DNA from 2 places in the Bacillus paramycoides genome. Region 1 is predicted to be linked to the other one. Evidence: predicted binding sites of a transcription regulator. Region 1 holds the regulator's gene; the other holds the start of a gene.
The links. The regulator NrdR, encoded in region 1, represses ribonucleotide reductase genes. The targets are predictions, from matches to a motif close to AACACNATATATNGTGTT.
Positions count from the first base shown of each region.

Region 1 (9,018 bases):
CGCATCAATCTTTTCCCCAATCGAATTATCTTGAATCGAACTTTTAATTTCACGTAAAAATTCAGGGAAGTATACGAGCATCGAACTTATTTTCTTTCGAGCAAGCTCATTCGCAATTGCCCCTAGCAAATACGTTTTCCCTACACCAAATTTACCGTACAAATATAAACCTTGTACTTTTTTACCAGGTTCATATGTACTTAAAAATTCATTAGCTGCACCAATTGCATCAATACGTGCATCTAAATCTGATGGATCCAAGTTTTCCATCGTTGCCTGTAAAATATCAGATGGCATATATACACTTTGAACGAGTTTTTCATATTTCTTTCTCTCGTCATATGCTACTTTTCTAACGCAACGATCGTATTGAATATCGATCACCTTCCCTTGGATAACGAGCTTTGGCTCATATCCTTGCAACATGTTTTTACACGAGCCTAAATCCGGACAATCCGCGCAACCTACACTTTGTCCAATATATTCGTATAACTTCACAAGGCTACGCTCAATCATAGAAGTTGTTACTTCACCTTGATGTGCGTCTATAAATTCTTTCACACGCGGATGTGCCATTACTTCCGCCTTTAATACCTCATATCTATTTTTAAAATTTTCATTTTCCATTAACTTTGCAAATGAATTTTGAATATGCTCCATTTCCTCACCTCAAAGAGCGTTCATTCTCTTCTATTAATCACGCTTATATTTTTTCAACACTTCTTCTAGTCGTTTTCGTTCATCCTCTAACGTACTTGCACCTTTTTCAGCACTTACATCTTTTTTCACAGTTTCTTTCGCTTGTTCTTTCGGCTCTTCTTTCAGCCAATCTGGTACCATTTCTTTTCGCACCGTTTTCTTCGACGTACGACCTTTTTTCTTCGTCTCAGCCCATTCTTGATATTGACGGTTTTCTTCTTTCGCTAACGCCATTGCTTCAGCTACTGTACCGACCTTTTTACGCGCCCAATGCCCAGCAATCTTTTCTACGTACGTTTTCGCAAGTTTCATATCTGAGCGTAGCATAACGTAATAAATAAGTACATTCACAACACCTGGCATTAACTTTTGATTAATCATTACATCTTCAACGATTTGCAAGTCCGCCTTCGTCGCCTCTGCACCGCCAGAGATTTCTTTCAATAACTGCTTTGGTGAGATTTCCTCTAACTGTTTGATTAACATCTCTTCTTGCGTAGAAGGCTCTTTCTCTTTCATCATACGTGCAGCATGAGGCTGTACTCTTTCACTCAATACAGGTAACGCTTGCCCGTTTTCAAACTGATACCAATCACGCGCTCCTTTTCTAAGCCTTTCAATATCAATTGTCTGCATCTCTGTCACCGCACCAAGAACGATATTTTGCATCGATAACACATCTACATCATACACGTAAGCAAGTGTAATGACACATTCTCGCACTTGATCTGTAATTGCCTTTTTAGGGACAAGAGCAGACAATCCATCTACAAATAAGGAGAAATCAAAGAAATCATTCCAAACTTTTGGAGCGTCTCCCTTCTCGCGACTTGGCATAGCTGTCGTTTTCGGAATACGAAGATCCTCTTGCGCATGCTCAAGCTGTCCAGGATTAAACGAACCAAATACATCATTGAAAGAACGCGTAACATTTTCATAAGATACAAAATCAAATTCTTCTTCTAAGAAGTATTGCTTTACTTGATTATATTTTGTGCGACTCAATCGATTGTATAAAAAGATACTTAAAACAATATCATCAAAAAACTGCTTTGGAGATAAAGGTGGTTGCAGCTCATATATAAACATTCGAATATCTTTTTCTTTCTTAATATATACTTTCAAAAGCCCAATTGCCTCTAACTTTACTCGTTCCTCATATATTTCGGGAAGTTGCATTTGCATGGTCACCATAAGGGAATGATGCGTATTCTCTTTTCCAAACACACGATCTTGCTCTAACTCTCCCCATAGCGTCATGTACAAGCTAAAAGCTCTACTACCTATTAACGGTTGATACAACATCGTCAATACTTTTCGGTCGTAATTATGCAGTAACCCTTTCGCACTTACTTTATAACGATCAATCGGCAATAGCTCCATCCATGACTGTTTTTCCATTCTTGCTTTTCCTTTCTCTCATCCAATCTATCCTCTACTGTATTCGTTCTATCTTTATTAGATAATTTCTTAGCGAAAAAGAGCTATTAGCTTTCGCTTCTAGCTCTCTTATCTCATTCCTTACAGTATGTAAAGAGAATACAATACAGATTCTACTCTCTTTCTTTTTGCAGTATATCTTTTAATTCTTCAATAAATACATTTAAATCTTTAAATTGGCGATATACAGAAGCAAAACGCACGTAAGCAACATCATCGATATCACGCAGTTCTTCCATAACAATTTCACCAATCATATCACTTTTCACTTCTGATATACCTAAATTACGAAGTTCACGTTCCACACTTTGAGTTACTTCTTCTAATTGTCTTAAAGATACTGGTCTTTTTTCGCACGCTTTAATTAAGCCACGTAAAATCTTTTCTTTATTAAACTCTTCTCGTGTGCCTTCTTTTTTTACAACGATAAGAGGTGACTCTTCTACTCTTTCAAATGTCGTAAAGCGGCTTAAACAGCTTTCACACTCTCTCCTTCTTCGAATAGAGCGCCCCTCGTCTACCGGACGCGAATCTAACACTCTTGTACCATTATGAGAACAGGATGGACAACGCAATATATTCACTCCTTTACACTATACTCTTTATTTTTTCTCTACTTACTTCATCTGACAATATATATACATTATTATATAACTCATTCTAACTCTCTTACCACTTTAAGTTAAAGCACGTTATGTCATCATCTCGTTTTCGAAAATAAGATGGTAGATGGAATGCTAACTTATTCGTAAGAGCTCCATTTATTTCCCTAACGAGTACGTTATATTTTTCCTTTTTTATAAACTAAAAAAGAGGTGCATTATACACCTCTTTACATTTTAAATCAATTATGTTCTTTTTTAAAGAGCTTTTGTTTCTCTCTGCTTAATTTCGAAGCTACCAGTGCCTCGAGGAAGCTCGATGCTCTCACGCGTTTTTGCGTTTAAACCTTCTGCAATATATTCTGCAGCAACATTTGGATCAATACGATCCCCACAAGTATAAACATCAATACTTGCGTAACCGTGCTCCGGAAAGCTATGAATTGTTAAATGTGATTCCGAGATAATTACTACTCCACTTACACCTTGTGGTGCAAATTTATGGAAAGCAACCTCACGTACTTCAGCACCAGCTTTTAGTGCTGCATCCACAAATAATTGTTCAATATACGGCATGTCATTCAGTTTGTCGAAATCGCAATCCCAAAGTTCAGCAATCACGTGACGACCCATCGTATCCATAGTATCCATTCTACAGTTCCCCCTTGTAAATTTATTCTAACTGTTCGAATTGAAAACTAATTTGCAATTTGGCTTGCTCCACTACCACGGGGGAAAGTTAGTCCAGAGAGGTCCTAACCCTTTAAGTAGTGACTACGTACCTCAGCTCTTAAGTTTACGAGTGTTAGTATACTTTGTTTATTTTCATTTTGCAACAACAGTTTTTTCGATTTTCTGTCATATTTTCCTCTTTACTTTTCCCTAAAAAAAATAAATGATTCACAAATACAGTAATCACAACGTTTCGTGGTATGTCCACTTTCGAAAATATACCCCTATAATTTTTACCTTTTTCGAAAAAAATAAAAAAAGAGGGCAAATATTCACTTGCCCTCCCCTTATTCACTTAAATATGTTGTACATTTTCTTGTTTCGCTAATTCTTCCACAACTAGCGTTACAAGATCTACAACACGACGAGAGTAGCCCCACTCGTTATCATACCAAGCAAGTACTTTTACTTTACGATCACCCATTACCATTGTAGATAAACCATCAATGATAGCTGAGTGTGTATTTGTATTAAAGTCAATAGATACTAAAGGCTCTTCACTGAATTCTACAATGCCTTTAAGCGCACCATTTGCAACAGTTTTGAATGCATCGTTAATAGCTTCAACTGTCACATCACGTTTTACATCTACTACTAAGTCAACAAGAGACACGTTTGGTGTTGGTACACGAAGTGCCATACCATGAAGTTTTCCATTTAAATGCGGAAGAACTTTTGCTAGCGCTTTCGCAGCACCTGTCGTTGTCGGAATAATTGATTGTCCGCAAGCACGTGCTCTTCTTAAATCTTTATGTGGGTTATCAATATTTTTTTGGTCATTTGTATAAGCGTGAACTGTCGTCATTAAACCGTTTTCAATTCCAAACTGCTCATCTAACACCTTAACAACAGGTGCTAAACAGTTTGTTGTACAAGATGCATTTGAAATAACAGTATGTTTTGCAATATCTAATTGGTCTTCGTTCACACCAACTACAATTGTTACATCTTCATTTTTACCAGGCGCTGTTAAAATAACTTTTTTCGCTCCAGCTTCAACATGAAGAATTGCTTTTTCTTTTGAATTAAATTTACCAGTTGCTTCAATTACAACTTCAACACCTAGATCTGTCCAAGGCAATTCCTTTGGATCGCGGTTGTTTAAAAGGCGAATCATTTTTCCATCAACTAATAAGTGATCTTCAAATGCTTCTACTGTTCCGTCAAACTTGCCGTGAACTGTATCATATTTAATTAAATGTGCTAACGTTTCAGATGGATAGCTTGCATTGATTGCTACAATTTCGAATGCGCTTTCTTTTATTGCCTGACGAAATACCATTCTCCCAATACGTCCAAATCCATTAATTGCCACACGAGTCATAATATGTTATCCCCCTTGAATGCGTTATACTATTTATCTCCAATCCCAATAATAGTATAACACAAAAAGGGGATATGTCACTAAGCATTTTCATTAATTTCACAATTTTTTAGTAAATAATGTTCCAATTCTTTAAAATTACCTGCAATTGTGTTTTCGTTCCCATAATTGTGCCATCATTATTTATCACTTCATCTGCATGTTTCACTTTTTCCTCTAATGGCATTTGAGATTGAATACGAGCTGTTGCTTCTTCTTCCGAAAAATTATTTCGCTTCATTAAACGTTCTAATTGCGTCTGTGGTTTAACTGCTACAACTAAAACGCGGTCAACAAGACTTGTTAATTTACTTTCAAATAAGAGAGGAATATCTAACACAACCGCTTGCGCACCTTCTTTTATGTACATTTCCTTTTGCCTATTCATTTCCTCACGCACTGCAGGATGAACAATTTTATTTAACTGCAATCGTTTTTCTTCATTATAGAAAACGACGCTTCCTAATTTCGGCCGATCCAGTTCTCCATCTTCTTGTAATATTTCCGCTCCAAACACTTCTACTATTTTGTTATATGCTGGTTTTCCTCGCTCTACAACTTCTCTTGCAATAATATCCGCATCAATAACCGGTATACTTAACTCACGAAACATTTCTGATACCGTACTTTTCCCGCTTGCAATGCCTCCCGTTAATCCAATTACTACTGTCATCATAATCCTCCTCACAATATAAAAGGCGCGAAACTAATGTTCCACGCCCATACTTACATTTTCCAAATTCCAATAATAATGAGTAATACCCCAGGCAGGAATGTAAATTTTTGTAACCATTTCATATTTGATAAAACCGTTCCAAGTTTCATTCCGATAAATAAAAACAAAGAACTCATAACCGCAACTAATATTGCCATCATAGCAGGTGCATACCCTAATAAAGATGCACCAATTCCAGCACCGAACGAATCTACAGAAAGAGCGATACCAAGAAGCAATGCTTCTCCTGCAGAAATGGTGCCTGATTTATCGAAATCTGCGACAGTCGGTTTCCGTAAAATTTGGATCACTAGCCCGAGTGAAGCGATTTCTAATTTCCAAACCTTCTCCTCTTGCTTCGGTTCTTCTTTTTTCTCACTTCGAAAAAATTGGTATAATACCCAAATTCCTATTCCAATAAGAACAAGCCCACCGATACGCGTTGCGATAACAGGTGAAAATATTTTTGCGATCATATGCCCAATTCCCATTGAAACAAGCATAACAGCCGCTGAACACATTCCGATAATTATAATTGATCTTAGTGGAATTCTTACACTTCTTAAACCATATGTTAGCCCTACACTACAGCTATCTAAGCTTAATGTAAAAGCTAATAAAATAAGAGATAAATAAAGGTACATCGGTAAGCTCCTCCCTTATACATAGCTCTGCTGTATGTATATGACAAATGCCTATCCGATGTTATCTCTTTTCTATATTCTTGGCTGACAAATCGAGCAGTAATGCGTTCCTCTTCCGCCAACAACTGTTTTTTCTAATATCGTACCGCAAGTCACACACGGTTCTCCTTTTTTTCCGTATACATTTAGAAGTTCCTGGAACGAACCAATTTGCCCTTGCGAGTTAATATACGTTCGAATTGTACTTCCGCCACGCTTCACTGCTTCGCCTAACGTTGTAACAGTCGCCTCGTAAATTCGTTCAATTTCTTCTGTTGTTAAAGACGACGCTTCTCGTTCCGGATGAATGTGAGAACGGAATAAAACTTCATCTACATATATATTTCCAAGTCCCACTAATAGACGCTGGTCTAATAATACAACTTTTATTTTACGATTCGTCTTTTGCAATCTTTCTTGTAAATACTGCGGTGTCAATTCAGCATCAAACGGCTCCGGACCTAAGTCAGCAAGAGGCATTTGATTCAACTCTTCACCTTTTTTAAAGAGATGCATCGTACCAAACTTTCTCACATCTTTATAATGTAATTCAGTTCCATCTGTAAATAAGAAACGGACGTGCGTATGCTTATCAATTGGCTCATCCTCTTGATGCAGTAAAAACTTACCTTCCATACGCAAATGTGAAACAATAACATAATTCGTTACATATAAAAGCAAAAACTTTCCTCTTCGCTTTATATTTTCAATCTTCTCGCCTCTAAGCATTTCTTTAAAGATTTCTACATCATCCGGTCGTTTTACTATTTTTGGATACGTAACAATAATATCTTCAATCGTTTTTCCTGTTACAAGATTTTCAAGTGTCCGTCTGACGTTTTCAACCTCTGGTAATTCAGGCATTTCATCACTTCCTTATTTTGCGTCGTACCAAGTTGGACCGTAAGAATAATCAACTTTTAGCGGAACTGCAAGTTCAATTGCATGCTCCATTACTTCTGGTACAAGCTTCTCTAATTTTTCAATTTCTTCTTTTGGCGCTTCAAATATTAATTCATCGTGTACTTGCAGAAGAAGACGTGCTTGTAATCCTTCTTCTTCTAAACGATCTGCCATAATAATCATCGCTTTTTTAATAATATCTGCTGCAGTACCTTGAATTGGTGTATTCATAGCTGTACGCTCTGCAAAGCTACGTAAATTGAAATTACGACTCGTAATTTCTGGAATGTAACGACGGCGATTTAATAGTGTAGCCACATATCCTTTTTGCTTCGCATCTTTTACGATGTCATCCATGTATTCTTGTACACCAGGGAAACTTTCTAAATACTTTTCAATAAATTCCGCTGCTGCTTTTCTTGTAATTCCTAAGTTCTGTGAAAGACCATAATCACTAATACCATACACAATTCCGAAGTTAACAGCCTTCGCTTGTCGTCTCATATTTGAAGTTACTTCATCTTTTTTAACGCCAAATACATCCATAGCTGTTTTCGTATGAATATCCATATCATGTTGGAACGCGTCAACTAGCCCTTTATCATTTGCAATATGAGCTAATACACGAAGTTCAATTTGCGAATAATCCGCTGCGTACATAATCCATCCTTCTTCAGATGGAACGAATGCCTGACGAATCTTTCTTCCTTCTTCTAATCGAATCGGGATATTTTGCAAGTTTGGATCCGTTGAACTTAATCGGCCCGTTTGCGTTAATACTTGATTGAAACGAGTATGGATTTTAGATGAATCTTCATGCACAACTTTTAATAACCCTTCAATATAAGTTGAATTTAGTTTCCCTAATTGACGGTAATGTAAAATGTTTGGAATAATTTCATGGTGATCCATAAGCTTGTCTAGTACATCTGCTGACGTAGAATAACCTGTTTTCGTCTTTTTAATAACTGGTAAGTTTAAGTTCTCAAACAGAATAACACCAAGCTGCTTCGGTGAATTAATATTAAATTCTGTTCCCGCAAGCTTATAAATTTCCTGTTCCATTTCCTTTAATCTACCTGCAAGTTCTTCTCCCATATTACGAAGGCGTTCTGTATCAACTTTTACACCTTTTACCTCCATATCAGCTAATACGCGTGCAAGCGGTAATTCTAACTCTGTAAACAGTTCATATTGCTCATTCTTTTCTAATTCTTCAACGAAAGTTTGCTTTACATCGTATAATACATGCACTTTACGGGCTACATGCTCTGCTACTACTTCTAGCTCTGGAACAGCACGTTTCGCACCTTTTCCGTAAACTTCTTCATCGGATTTCACGGCATGCGTTTCTTTCATCTTTGCTACAGTACGAAAATCTTTATCTGTATCAGCTGGGTCAAGTAAATAAGCAGCGATTAATAGATCAAAATCAATCCCTTGCATATCTATACCGTTCCATTTCAATGCAACAATCGCACGCTTCGCATCAAATGTATGCTTCCTCATTTCTCCATCTGCAAGCCACTCTTTAAAAGCGTCTGACTTAAATGCAATGTCTGTCTGAATAAAGTAGCAACCATTTTCATTTTGAATACCGAAACCTTGAATATCTGCTTTATGATAGTTATCTTCTTGTACTTCAACAATAAGCGCACTATCTTGCTGAAGCATTTCATCTGTAATTTCTTCCACAATATCAAATGTAATATCATCTAATTCAGCTGGAGCCGTTTCTTCTGGCGTAACACCTAATTTATTTAAAAGAGATGTAAATCCTAAATTCTCAAACATCGGAATGACATCACTTGCTTCATACCCTTTATACTCCATATCATCCACATGCACTGTAATCGGCGCATCTGTAATAATCGTTGCAAG
Region 1 is NZ_CP152427.1:4,428,460-4,437,477, forward strand. It holds gene dnaI (primosomal protein DnaI) at 1-660, opposite strand, end outside; gene AAG068_RS22925 (replication initiation and membrane attachment family protein) at 694-2,100, opposite strand; gene nrdR (transcriptional regulator NrdR) at 2,253-2,714, opposite strand; gene speD (adenosylmethionine decarboxylase) at 3,000-3,383, opposite strand; gene AAG068_RS22940 (glyceraldehyde-3-phosphate dehydrogenase) at 3,769-4,797, opposite strand; gene coaE (dephospho-CoA kinase) at 4,907-5,509, opposite strand; gene ytaF (sporulation membrane protein YtaF) at 5,563-6,195, opposite strand; gene mutM (DNA-formamidopyrimidine glycosylase) at 6,268-7,098, opposite strand; gene polA (DNA polymerase I) at 7,111-9,018, opposite strand, start outside.

Region 2 (9,018 bases), 980 kb from region 1:
TCATCGTGAAATCCAATTAAAAAAATACTCTTATCTAACATTGTAGACAAAAAATGTATTTTTTGTACATTCTACCTGCCAAAGAGGATATAAAATCGACATTTCCCTATGCTAAAGTACACAATCCGTTACAATTATTCTTCAAATTTATAACCAACTCGAATAACAGTACCGATATGCTTCGCTTTATCCCCTAGCTTATTTCGTAGTTTTTTAATATGAGTATCAACCGTTCGGTCATCACCGTAATAGTCATATCCCCATAACTGATCTAATAAATGCTGACGTGACAACACAATTCCTTTGTTCTCCATTAAATAAACAAGAAGTTCAAACTCTTTATGTGTCAATATAATCTCTTCTCCATCGACTAAAACAGTTCTAGATAGACGATTCACTTCTATTCCAGCTAGAGACATAGCATTTTCTTCTGCTACTCCTACGACGCCATCCGCACGTTTTAATAACGTCTTCGCTCGAGCTACTAACACTTTCGGGCTGAAAGGTTTCGTTACGTACTCATCTGCACCTAACTCGAACCCTAGTAATGTATCATCCTCATCTGAACGCGCTGTTAACATAATGATAGGTACCGCTGATTCTTTTCTAATTCGTCTACAAACAGACCATCCATCTATTTCTGGTAACATAATATCTAACATAATTAAATCAATTTCATGCTCTGCAAATAATTCTAACGCTTTTTTTCCGTCTTCTGCTTCAATTACTTCAAAGCCTTCATTGCGAAAATAATCACTAACGATTTCACGTAATCTTCTTTCATCTTCAACAAGTAATACTGTTTTATTCATATCATCTATCCCGCCTTTTTACTCTTTCAATCGAATAATACGTTGATTGGAGCTTCCGCGAAATGGAAGTGTTAAATCTTTTTTCTCGATTTCAAATCTTCCATCGACTAAAACATCCCCATAATGTAACAACTCTATCATATCATTATTTTGAGAACTCTGTATCTCTTCTAATGTATAACCTGTATACATCCATAGATTTTTTTTCAAATGTTTCACTGCTTTTGCTACTTTTTTCACTTCAGCAGCTTGGAAAAATGGATCTCCACCTGAAAATGTTACATCAGTTAATGGATTACTTGCAATCTCTTTCACAATTTCTTCTACTGCCATTTCAGTTCCATTACAAATATTCCACGACTTCGGATTATGGCAACCGAAACAACGATGCGGACAGCCCGCAAAAAACACGACTGTCCGCAACCCTTCTCCATCTACTACACTATCATGAATGATGTTCATTACTTTCATTTATGCTTCACCCGATCCATCTCTTCACTACGTTTTGCACTATTCCATTTTGACATATCTCCTACAAGATATCCTGTTATACGGCGAATTCTTTCTATATTAGCCTCGTCTCCATTTCCGCAACTTGGACATTCATTTCCAATGACTCCGTGATAACTGCAACACTTACAACGGTCAACAGGATGATTAATTGAACCGTACCCAACGCCATGATCTGCCATCGCTTGTACAATTTGTTTTAACGCTTGTTTGTTATGCATAGCTGCTCCGTCTAGTTCAATATACGTAATATGTCCCCCGTTACATAAGGCATGGAAAGGGCCTTCTAAACGAATTTTATTTATCGCTTGCATGTTATAGTAAACTGGGATATGGAATGAATTCGTATAATAATTATGGTTCGTTATACCGCTAATCACGCCAAATTCTTCCCTATCCTTTTTCACAAACTTCCCTGATAACCCTTCTGCAGGAGTTGCAATGACTGAGAAATTAAGTTCATATTCTTCTGTCGCTTTATCCATTCTATCTCTCATAAAGGAAATGATTTCATACCCGAGTTCCCATGATTCTTCATCTTCTCCGTGATGCTTTCCTGTTAAAGCTACTAAACACTCCGCAAGACCGATAAAACCAAGACTTAATGTCCCTTGCTTTAAAATAGATGCTACAGAATCTTCAGGCTGTAACTTTTCTCCACCGCGCCATACGCCCTGTGAATATAAAAATCGAAAATCTCTTGCCCGCTTCGTACATTGATACTCAAACCTCTCTAATAATTGCTGAATTCCTAAATCTAAGTAATAATTTAACGCTTCAAAAAACGCTTCTTTTGAACCACTAATGAGCGCTAATTTCACTAAGTTAATAGACGTAAATGATAAGTTCCCTCTTCCAATCGCTGTTTCTTCTCCATGTATGTTAGACATCACACGGGTACGACATCCCATGTAACATACTTCACTTTCCGGTCGTCCATCATAATGTACTGCATTAAATGGGGCATCTAAAAATGAAAAGTTAGGAAATAATCGTTCCGCCGTTGTCTCTAACGCTAATTCAAATAAATCGTAGTTCGGATCACATTCTGCAAAGTTCACACCTTTTTTCATTTTAAAAATTTGAATTGGAAAAATTGGTGTTTCCCCTTTACCAAGGCCAGCTTGTGTCGCTTTTAAAAGTTGTCTAATTAATAACCGTCCCTCTTTTGTTGTGTCTGTTCCATAATTAATAGAAATAAACGGGACTTGTCCCCCGCCCCTACTGTGCATACTATTTGAATTATGAATGAAAGCTTCACACGCCTGATACGTATCATTTTCTGTTTCTTTCCATGCAAATTCTTCTATTTGTTCTTTCGTAAGCGGATATGACTGCAATCGTTTCTTATGTCTCTCTACTGTTTTTCTCACATACGGGGCTAAATCAATATCAAAGAGTGCAAACGATTGACCACCGTGCTGCATATTTTGATTCGCTTGAAAAATAATAGATGAAAGGGCCAATGCACTTTTAATGTCTTGCGGTTGTCTCATATGCCCATGTCCGGTATGAAAACCATTAGCAAGCATTTGCGCTAACGGAATTTGCGAACAAGTCGTCGTTCCCGTCGCATAAAAGTCTAAGTCATGTGGATATAATATATTTTGATTTATCGCTTTTTTCACTTGATCTGACAATAAATTTTCAACAGCGTAATATTTCGCACTCTCAGATGCGAACGTTCCCATTACTCCCATCGGAGAGCGGCCATCTACATTTGCATTTTCTTGCATTAAATCTTGTTCATTGCCGTGGACAATTGTCTCAAACACTCTCATTAATTCTTCTCCACTTGTATTTTTTTGTAACATTTATAACCCTCCACCAATATGTTGTTGTCTTTTGATTAAAATGTTACTACATATAGTCTGATGGTTTCTGTGAGAAATGTAACATTCCTGTGAAATTTTTTTCACGAAATAATGACTTTTTCATTTACAAAAAAGAAATGTGCTCTTTACAAATGTATGGTACAATATACGGGAAAAACTCTTTTTACCCTTTATCAACACATTTGAATAAAGGAGACTGAACTTATGGTTACTACATATCTTTTATTTATCGTTGCCTACTTACTTGGCTCGATTCCATTTGCACTAGTCGTTGGAAAGATTGGTTATGGAATTGACATTCGTGAGCACGGAAGCGGTAATTTAGGCGGAACAAATACATTCCGCACACTAGGGAAAAAAGCAGGTTTTATCGTTACAATTGCTGACATTTTAAAAGGTACATTAGCAACGAGTCTACCGATTATTTTCGGGTTAGACGTTCATCCACTATGGTTCGGATTAGCAGCTGTTCTTGGACATGTGTATCCGATTTTCGCGAAATTCCGTGGTGGTAAAGCAGTTGCAACATCTGCTGGCGTGCTATTATGCTACTCACCAGTTGTTTTTGCAATTTTAGCTGTTGTCTTTTTCAGCCTTTTATTTACAACAAGATACGTATCACTTTCTTCTATGGTAACAGCTGTCGTTGCTGTTATCGCATCAATTGTTAGCGGGGATAAAATCTTCATTATTGCGATGTGTTTATTAGCAGGTATGGTTATTTATAAACACCGTGCAAATATTGGACGAATTATAAATAAAACTGAGCCGAAAGCAAACTTTTCAAAAAAGCAAAAATAAGATCGTAACCCACATAACGCAAAAAGAAAACGTGAAGCATATTAATAGCGTCTTTTTGCGTTATTTTTTATACTAAAGAAAAAGCAACATAATTTGGAGGAACTATACATGAATCTTTCCGTAACAAAAGAAGCAGCACAATGGTATAAAAACGAATTAAACTTACAATCGGGTGAAACACTGCGCCTTTTCGTACAATATGGCGGTTGTAGTACTGTACAAAAAGGACTTTCTTTAGGTATTCGTAAAGATGATCCTGCACATCCTGCTGTTCAAACTCAAGAAGAAGGTATTAACTTCTTTATTGAAGGCGATGATGAGTGGTTCTTCGATGGACATAATTTATCTGTTACATTTAACGACGGTGATGATTTCCCGCAATTTAATTATGAAAAATAAAAAAACGTGGCATCTGCCACGCTTTTTTATTTTTTCTTAATTTCCTCATATTTCGCATACCACTCAGGATAGAACTTTTTAAACGATACAGGCCTGAATCCTTCTTTTTTCGCGCAAATATTTGTCGTACTTGCAGTAATACAAAGATCACCTTCACCATTATAAATTTCATATCCATATACAACGCGAAGCGGGCTCACAGTGTCCACCCACGTTTTCACAATTGCTTTTTCACCGTAACGCATCGCTTTACGGTATGAAATTTGTAAGTCTAATACAGGAGAAATAATGCCCTCTTTCTCCATTTCAACATATGAAAACCCTAAATCTTGTATAAGTTTCGTACGGCCTAATTCAAGCCACACTAAATAGTTTGAATGGTAAACAACACCCATTTGATCTGTTTCCGCATAACGGATTTCAACTTCATGTTCTGCTACAAACATATGTATTCGCCTTCTTTCACTTCTGCTGCCTTGCATACATTTAATCATAATACAGTGGAATCAAAAATAAAATAAAAACAGTGAATCTTTTACCGAAAGGAGCAAGCATATGATTCAAATTGTAACTGTTCGTAGCGGTGATAGCGTATATAGCTTGGCATCAAAATATGGATCAACACCTGACGAAATAGTAAAAGATAATGGACTAAATCCAGCTGAAACACTCGTTGTTGGTCAGGCTCTGATCGTGAATACGAAAGGGAATAATTATTATGTACAGCCTGGCGATAGCCTATATCGAATCTCTCAAACATATAACGTTCCTCTCGCTAGTTTAGCTAAAGTGAATAACTTATCTTTAAAATCCATTCTCCACGTTGGGCAGCAATTATATATACCGAAAGGGACGAAACGAGCAGTAGAATCCATCGCTTATTTACAACCTTCCACTATACCCATTAAAGAAAGTTTAGTTAATGCTACACGTGCCATTAATCCATTTTTAACATATTTAGCTTATTTCAGTTTCGAGGCAAAAAGAGATGGTACATTAAAAGAACCAACTGAAACAGCTAAAATCGCTAATATTGCAACGCAAGGTAACACCATCCCTATGCTCGTTATTACAAATATTGAAAATGGAAATTTCAGTGCCGATCTGACATCAGTTATTTTACGGGACGCAACAATCCAAAACAAATTTATTACAAACATTTTGCAAACTGCTGAAAAGTACGGTATGCGAGATATTCATTTTGATTTCGAGAGTGTTGCACCCGAAGATCGCGAAGCGTATAATCGTTTTTTACGAAATGTGAAAACACGCTTACCTAACGGATACACATTAAGTACAACGCTTGTACCGAAAACAAGTTCCAATCAAAAGGGTAAATTTTTCGAAGCTCACGATTATAAAGCACAAGGACAAATTGTTGATTTCGTCGTCATTATGACATATGACTGGGGATGGCAGGGCGGACCACCGATGGCAATCTCTCCTATCGGTCCTGTAAAAGAAGTACTTCAATACGCAAAATCTCAAATGCCTCCCCAAAAAATTATGATGGGGCAAAATTTATACGGATTTGATTGGAAACTTCCGTTCAAACAAGGAAATCCACCAGCAAAAGCAGTTAGCTCTGTTGCAGCTGTTGCACTTGCTCGTAAATACAATGTTCCTATCCGCTATGATTTCACAGCTCAAGCTCCACATTTCAATTACTTTGACGAAAACGGTGTACAACACGAAGTTTGGTTTGAAGATGCGAGATCTATTCAAAGTAAATTCAATTTAATGAAAGAACAAGGCATTGGCGGTATTAGTTATTGGAAGATTGGCTTGCCATTTCCACAAAATTGGCGTTTACTCGTTGAAAACTTCACAATTACGAAAAAGGGCTGACAAAAGTCAGCCCTTTTTTACTATTAAAAATCCGTCACAAAAAGAAGAATGATGACATTCTCCTTCTTTAACCGTTATCAACAATCGGTTGTTTGCCCGTTTGGTCTTGCATTTGCTTTCCTTTATTGCCACCAGCTTTTTTTGATTGTGTTCCAATATGATTCGGTGCAAAGTCTTTTGAATTCTTTTTCGGATTACCCATTACTATCGCCTCCTTAACACTAGTATCGTACTAGTGTTAAGAATTATTCAGCTTGCTTAAAAAGTTTCATTTCATAACGTTTTTCAATACGCTCTTCAATACGATCGATTGCATCGCGATCGCTTAATAATTGTTGTTTATTTTCTTTCACAAGCTCGTCAAACGATTTACGGCGACTTCTTCTCATGCTGTTCACCCTCTCTCCTTCGCTTTCTTATTACATAGTATGAGCAAAGGAAAAATTCTTTAATCAGATTTGTGAGAAAATTTTATGTTTTAGTACTCCTAAAAAAACTCCGTGTACAATAAAACGTACACGGAGTTTTTCATACCATAATATTTAAATACTCTTTTAACTTTTCATCTGCATTCATTTCACTTTGTTTATAATCATGCAGCGCTTGCAGTACAAAATCATACTGTTCTAAAATATAACTTTCTAATTTCAGGACGTCCTCTAAGCTATTAAGCATAATCCTCGTATTACCAACTTCACTTTTTAACGCCGGTTCACATTTTAAACTCGTACATATTTCTTTCACATCATCTTCTAATATTTCTGTTAACATGTATTTCTTTCGCCCTTTTACTTTTACCCTCATAACTGGATAAAAAGCTTTTATATCTAAATAGCTTCCTACATTCATACAACGAACCCATTCAATATCACGTTTATTTCGTACAAGTATCCCTTTTACTGCTTCATATACTGCTGTTTCATCAAGCACTTCCCTATTCGATTTCCTTTTCGCCTCTTCTTCAATAGAGGCACATTTTTGATAAACAGCTGCACAAGTAATACAATCATCAAATGCATTATGAGAACTTAAACGAATTCCGAGCATTCGCTTTAACGTTTCAAGTTTATGATTAGGCGCGTGCTTCATATATTCCTTTGCTAGAAACACAGTATCAATCACTTTATTTTGAGGTTCCGGTAAACCAAGCATATTCACATTACTTTTCAAAAAGCGCATATCAAAAGATGCATTATGAGCGACAATTACATTTGTATGTAAAAATGCTAAAAATAAAGGTAACACTTCTTCAATCGTTGGTGCATCCGAAACACGATAATTTGTAATACCTGTTAAACTCGTTATTCGGTCTGGAATTGAACGCTCCGGATTCACATAGGAAACAAATTGGTCTACTAATTCATGATTACGATATTTCACTGCTGCGACTTGAATAATTTTATCATTATAAGGGTTAAATCCTGTTGTTTCAAAATCAATTACAACATAATCTAACGGTAAGGATACATCCCCCACGCCAAACACTCCTTTACCTCTAAACGTTTATATTTCTTTTATCATAACATGCTGCTATCACTACGTGAAAAAGAAAAGGCAGAAATGGTAACTTTCCACCTCTACCTTTTCACCGTTATTTTAATTTAGCAATCCGTTTCTCCATCTCTTTTTGCGTCATCGGTCCAATAAACTTATCTTGAATGACACCTTTCGTATCTATAAAATACGAAGTTGGGATCGTAATGACTTTATACGCTGTTGTCACATCAATATTTTTGTCGAATAAAATAGGAAAAGTAATTCCTTTCTCCTTCGCAAAATTGCTTACCTTTTCTACTCCCCCACCTTTTTCTGAAGGCGTATAATTTATTGCTAAAATTTCTACGTTTTCTTTATGTTCTTTATAAAAAGCCTCCATATCCGGCATTTCTTGCTGGCAAGGCCCACACCACGTTGCCCAAAAGTTTACAATCACTTTCTTTCCTTTTAAATCTGATAACTTTACATTCGTTCCATCTAACTTCGTTAATGTAAAGTCTGGTGCACTCTTCCCTATTTCAATACCATTACTTGCAATCATCTCTTTCATAGCAGCTTCACTTTTTTCTTGCTCTCCTTGTACCGCCTGATCGTTTTTACCAAACTGTTCATAAGCTGCATATCCCGCTAAACAAAGTAACACTACAATAATCGTAAGCTTCCGCCACATTTTATATCACCCTAACGTGTTTATCTTCTAATAACTTAATCACTCAAATACTCTATACCTTATTTTAGCTTATACGGACAAGCTTGGAAATATTCACAGTCGAAATAATTAGAATATTCTTATTTTAATTGTGATTTTTTCCTTTTTATCATATAATTAGAAAAACAGATGAAGTGTTGCTTATCTTCTTATGGACCCATTCACCTTTTTCCTCTCGTAGTTATAAACCTACAACAAAAGGGGGATTGTTTATGAATTCATTCGAAAAAACAACATTATATATTCTTAGTTTTCTTTTATACCCAGTCGGTATTATTACATGGATCATTTCACTCTTTAGTAAAGATCTTGAAAAAAAGAAAGTAGGACGTATTTGTCTCTACGTCTCTCTAGTCTCATTCGTCCTTTTCTTAATTCTTGGAATTGCCACTTTCCTTATGACTACTACTTTTAACGTTGATCTAAATCACTCCGAATCTATCGAGTATCAACTAAATGACGCTGAATAAAGATAAGAGCAATGCTCTTATCTTTATTCACATCTCTTAAAAAATGAATGACTATTTATTAATTTTTCAGGACTCTCACATACAACAATATTTCCTTCTTTCATTATGACAATACGATCTGCTAGTACCGCCCTCTC
Region 2 is NZ_CP152427.1:3,446,800-3,455,817, forward strand. It holds gene AAG068_RS17680 (response regulator transcription factor) at 135-812, opposite strand; gene nrdG (anaerobic ribonucleoside-triphosphate reductase activating protein) at 831-1,283, opposite strand; gene AAG068_RS17690 (anaerobic ribonucleoside triphosphate reductase) at 1,280-3,136, opposite strand; gene plsY (glycerol-3-phosphate 1-O-acyltransferase PlsY) at 3,362-3,958, shown strand; gene AAG068_RS17700 (HesB/YadR/YfhF family protein) at 4,067-4,357, shown strand; gene AAG068_RS17705 (acyl-CoA thioesterase) at 4,384-4,803, opposite strand; gene AAG068_RS17710 (glycosyl hydrolase family 18 protein) at 4,913-6,205, shown strand; gene sspN (acid-soluble spore protein SspN) at 6,273-6,407, opposite strand; gene AAG068_RS17720 (FbpB family small basic protein) at 6,451-6,594, opposite strand; gene AAG068_RS17725 (3'-5' exonuclease) at 6,734-7,681, opposite strand; gene AAG068_RS17730 (TlpA family protein disulfide reductase) at 7,797-8,372, opposite strand; gene AAG068_RS17735 (hypothetical protein) at 8,624-8,881, shown strand; gene AAG068_RS17740 (ABC transporter ATP-binding protein) at 8,905-9,018, opposite strand, start outside.
Region 2: the regulator NrdR is predicted to act here: its motif matches at 3,179-3,196, upstream of AAG068_RS17690 (anaerobic ribonucleoside triphosphate reductase).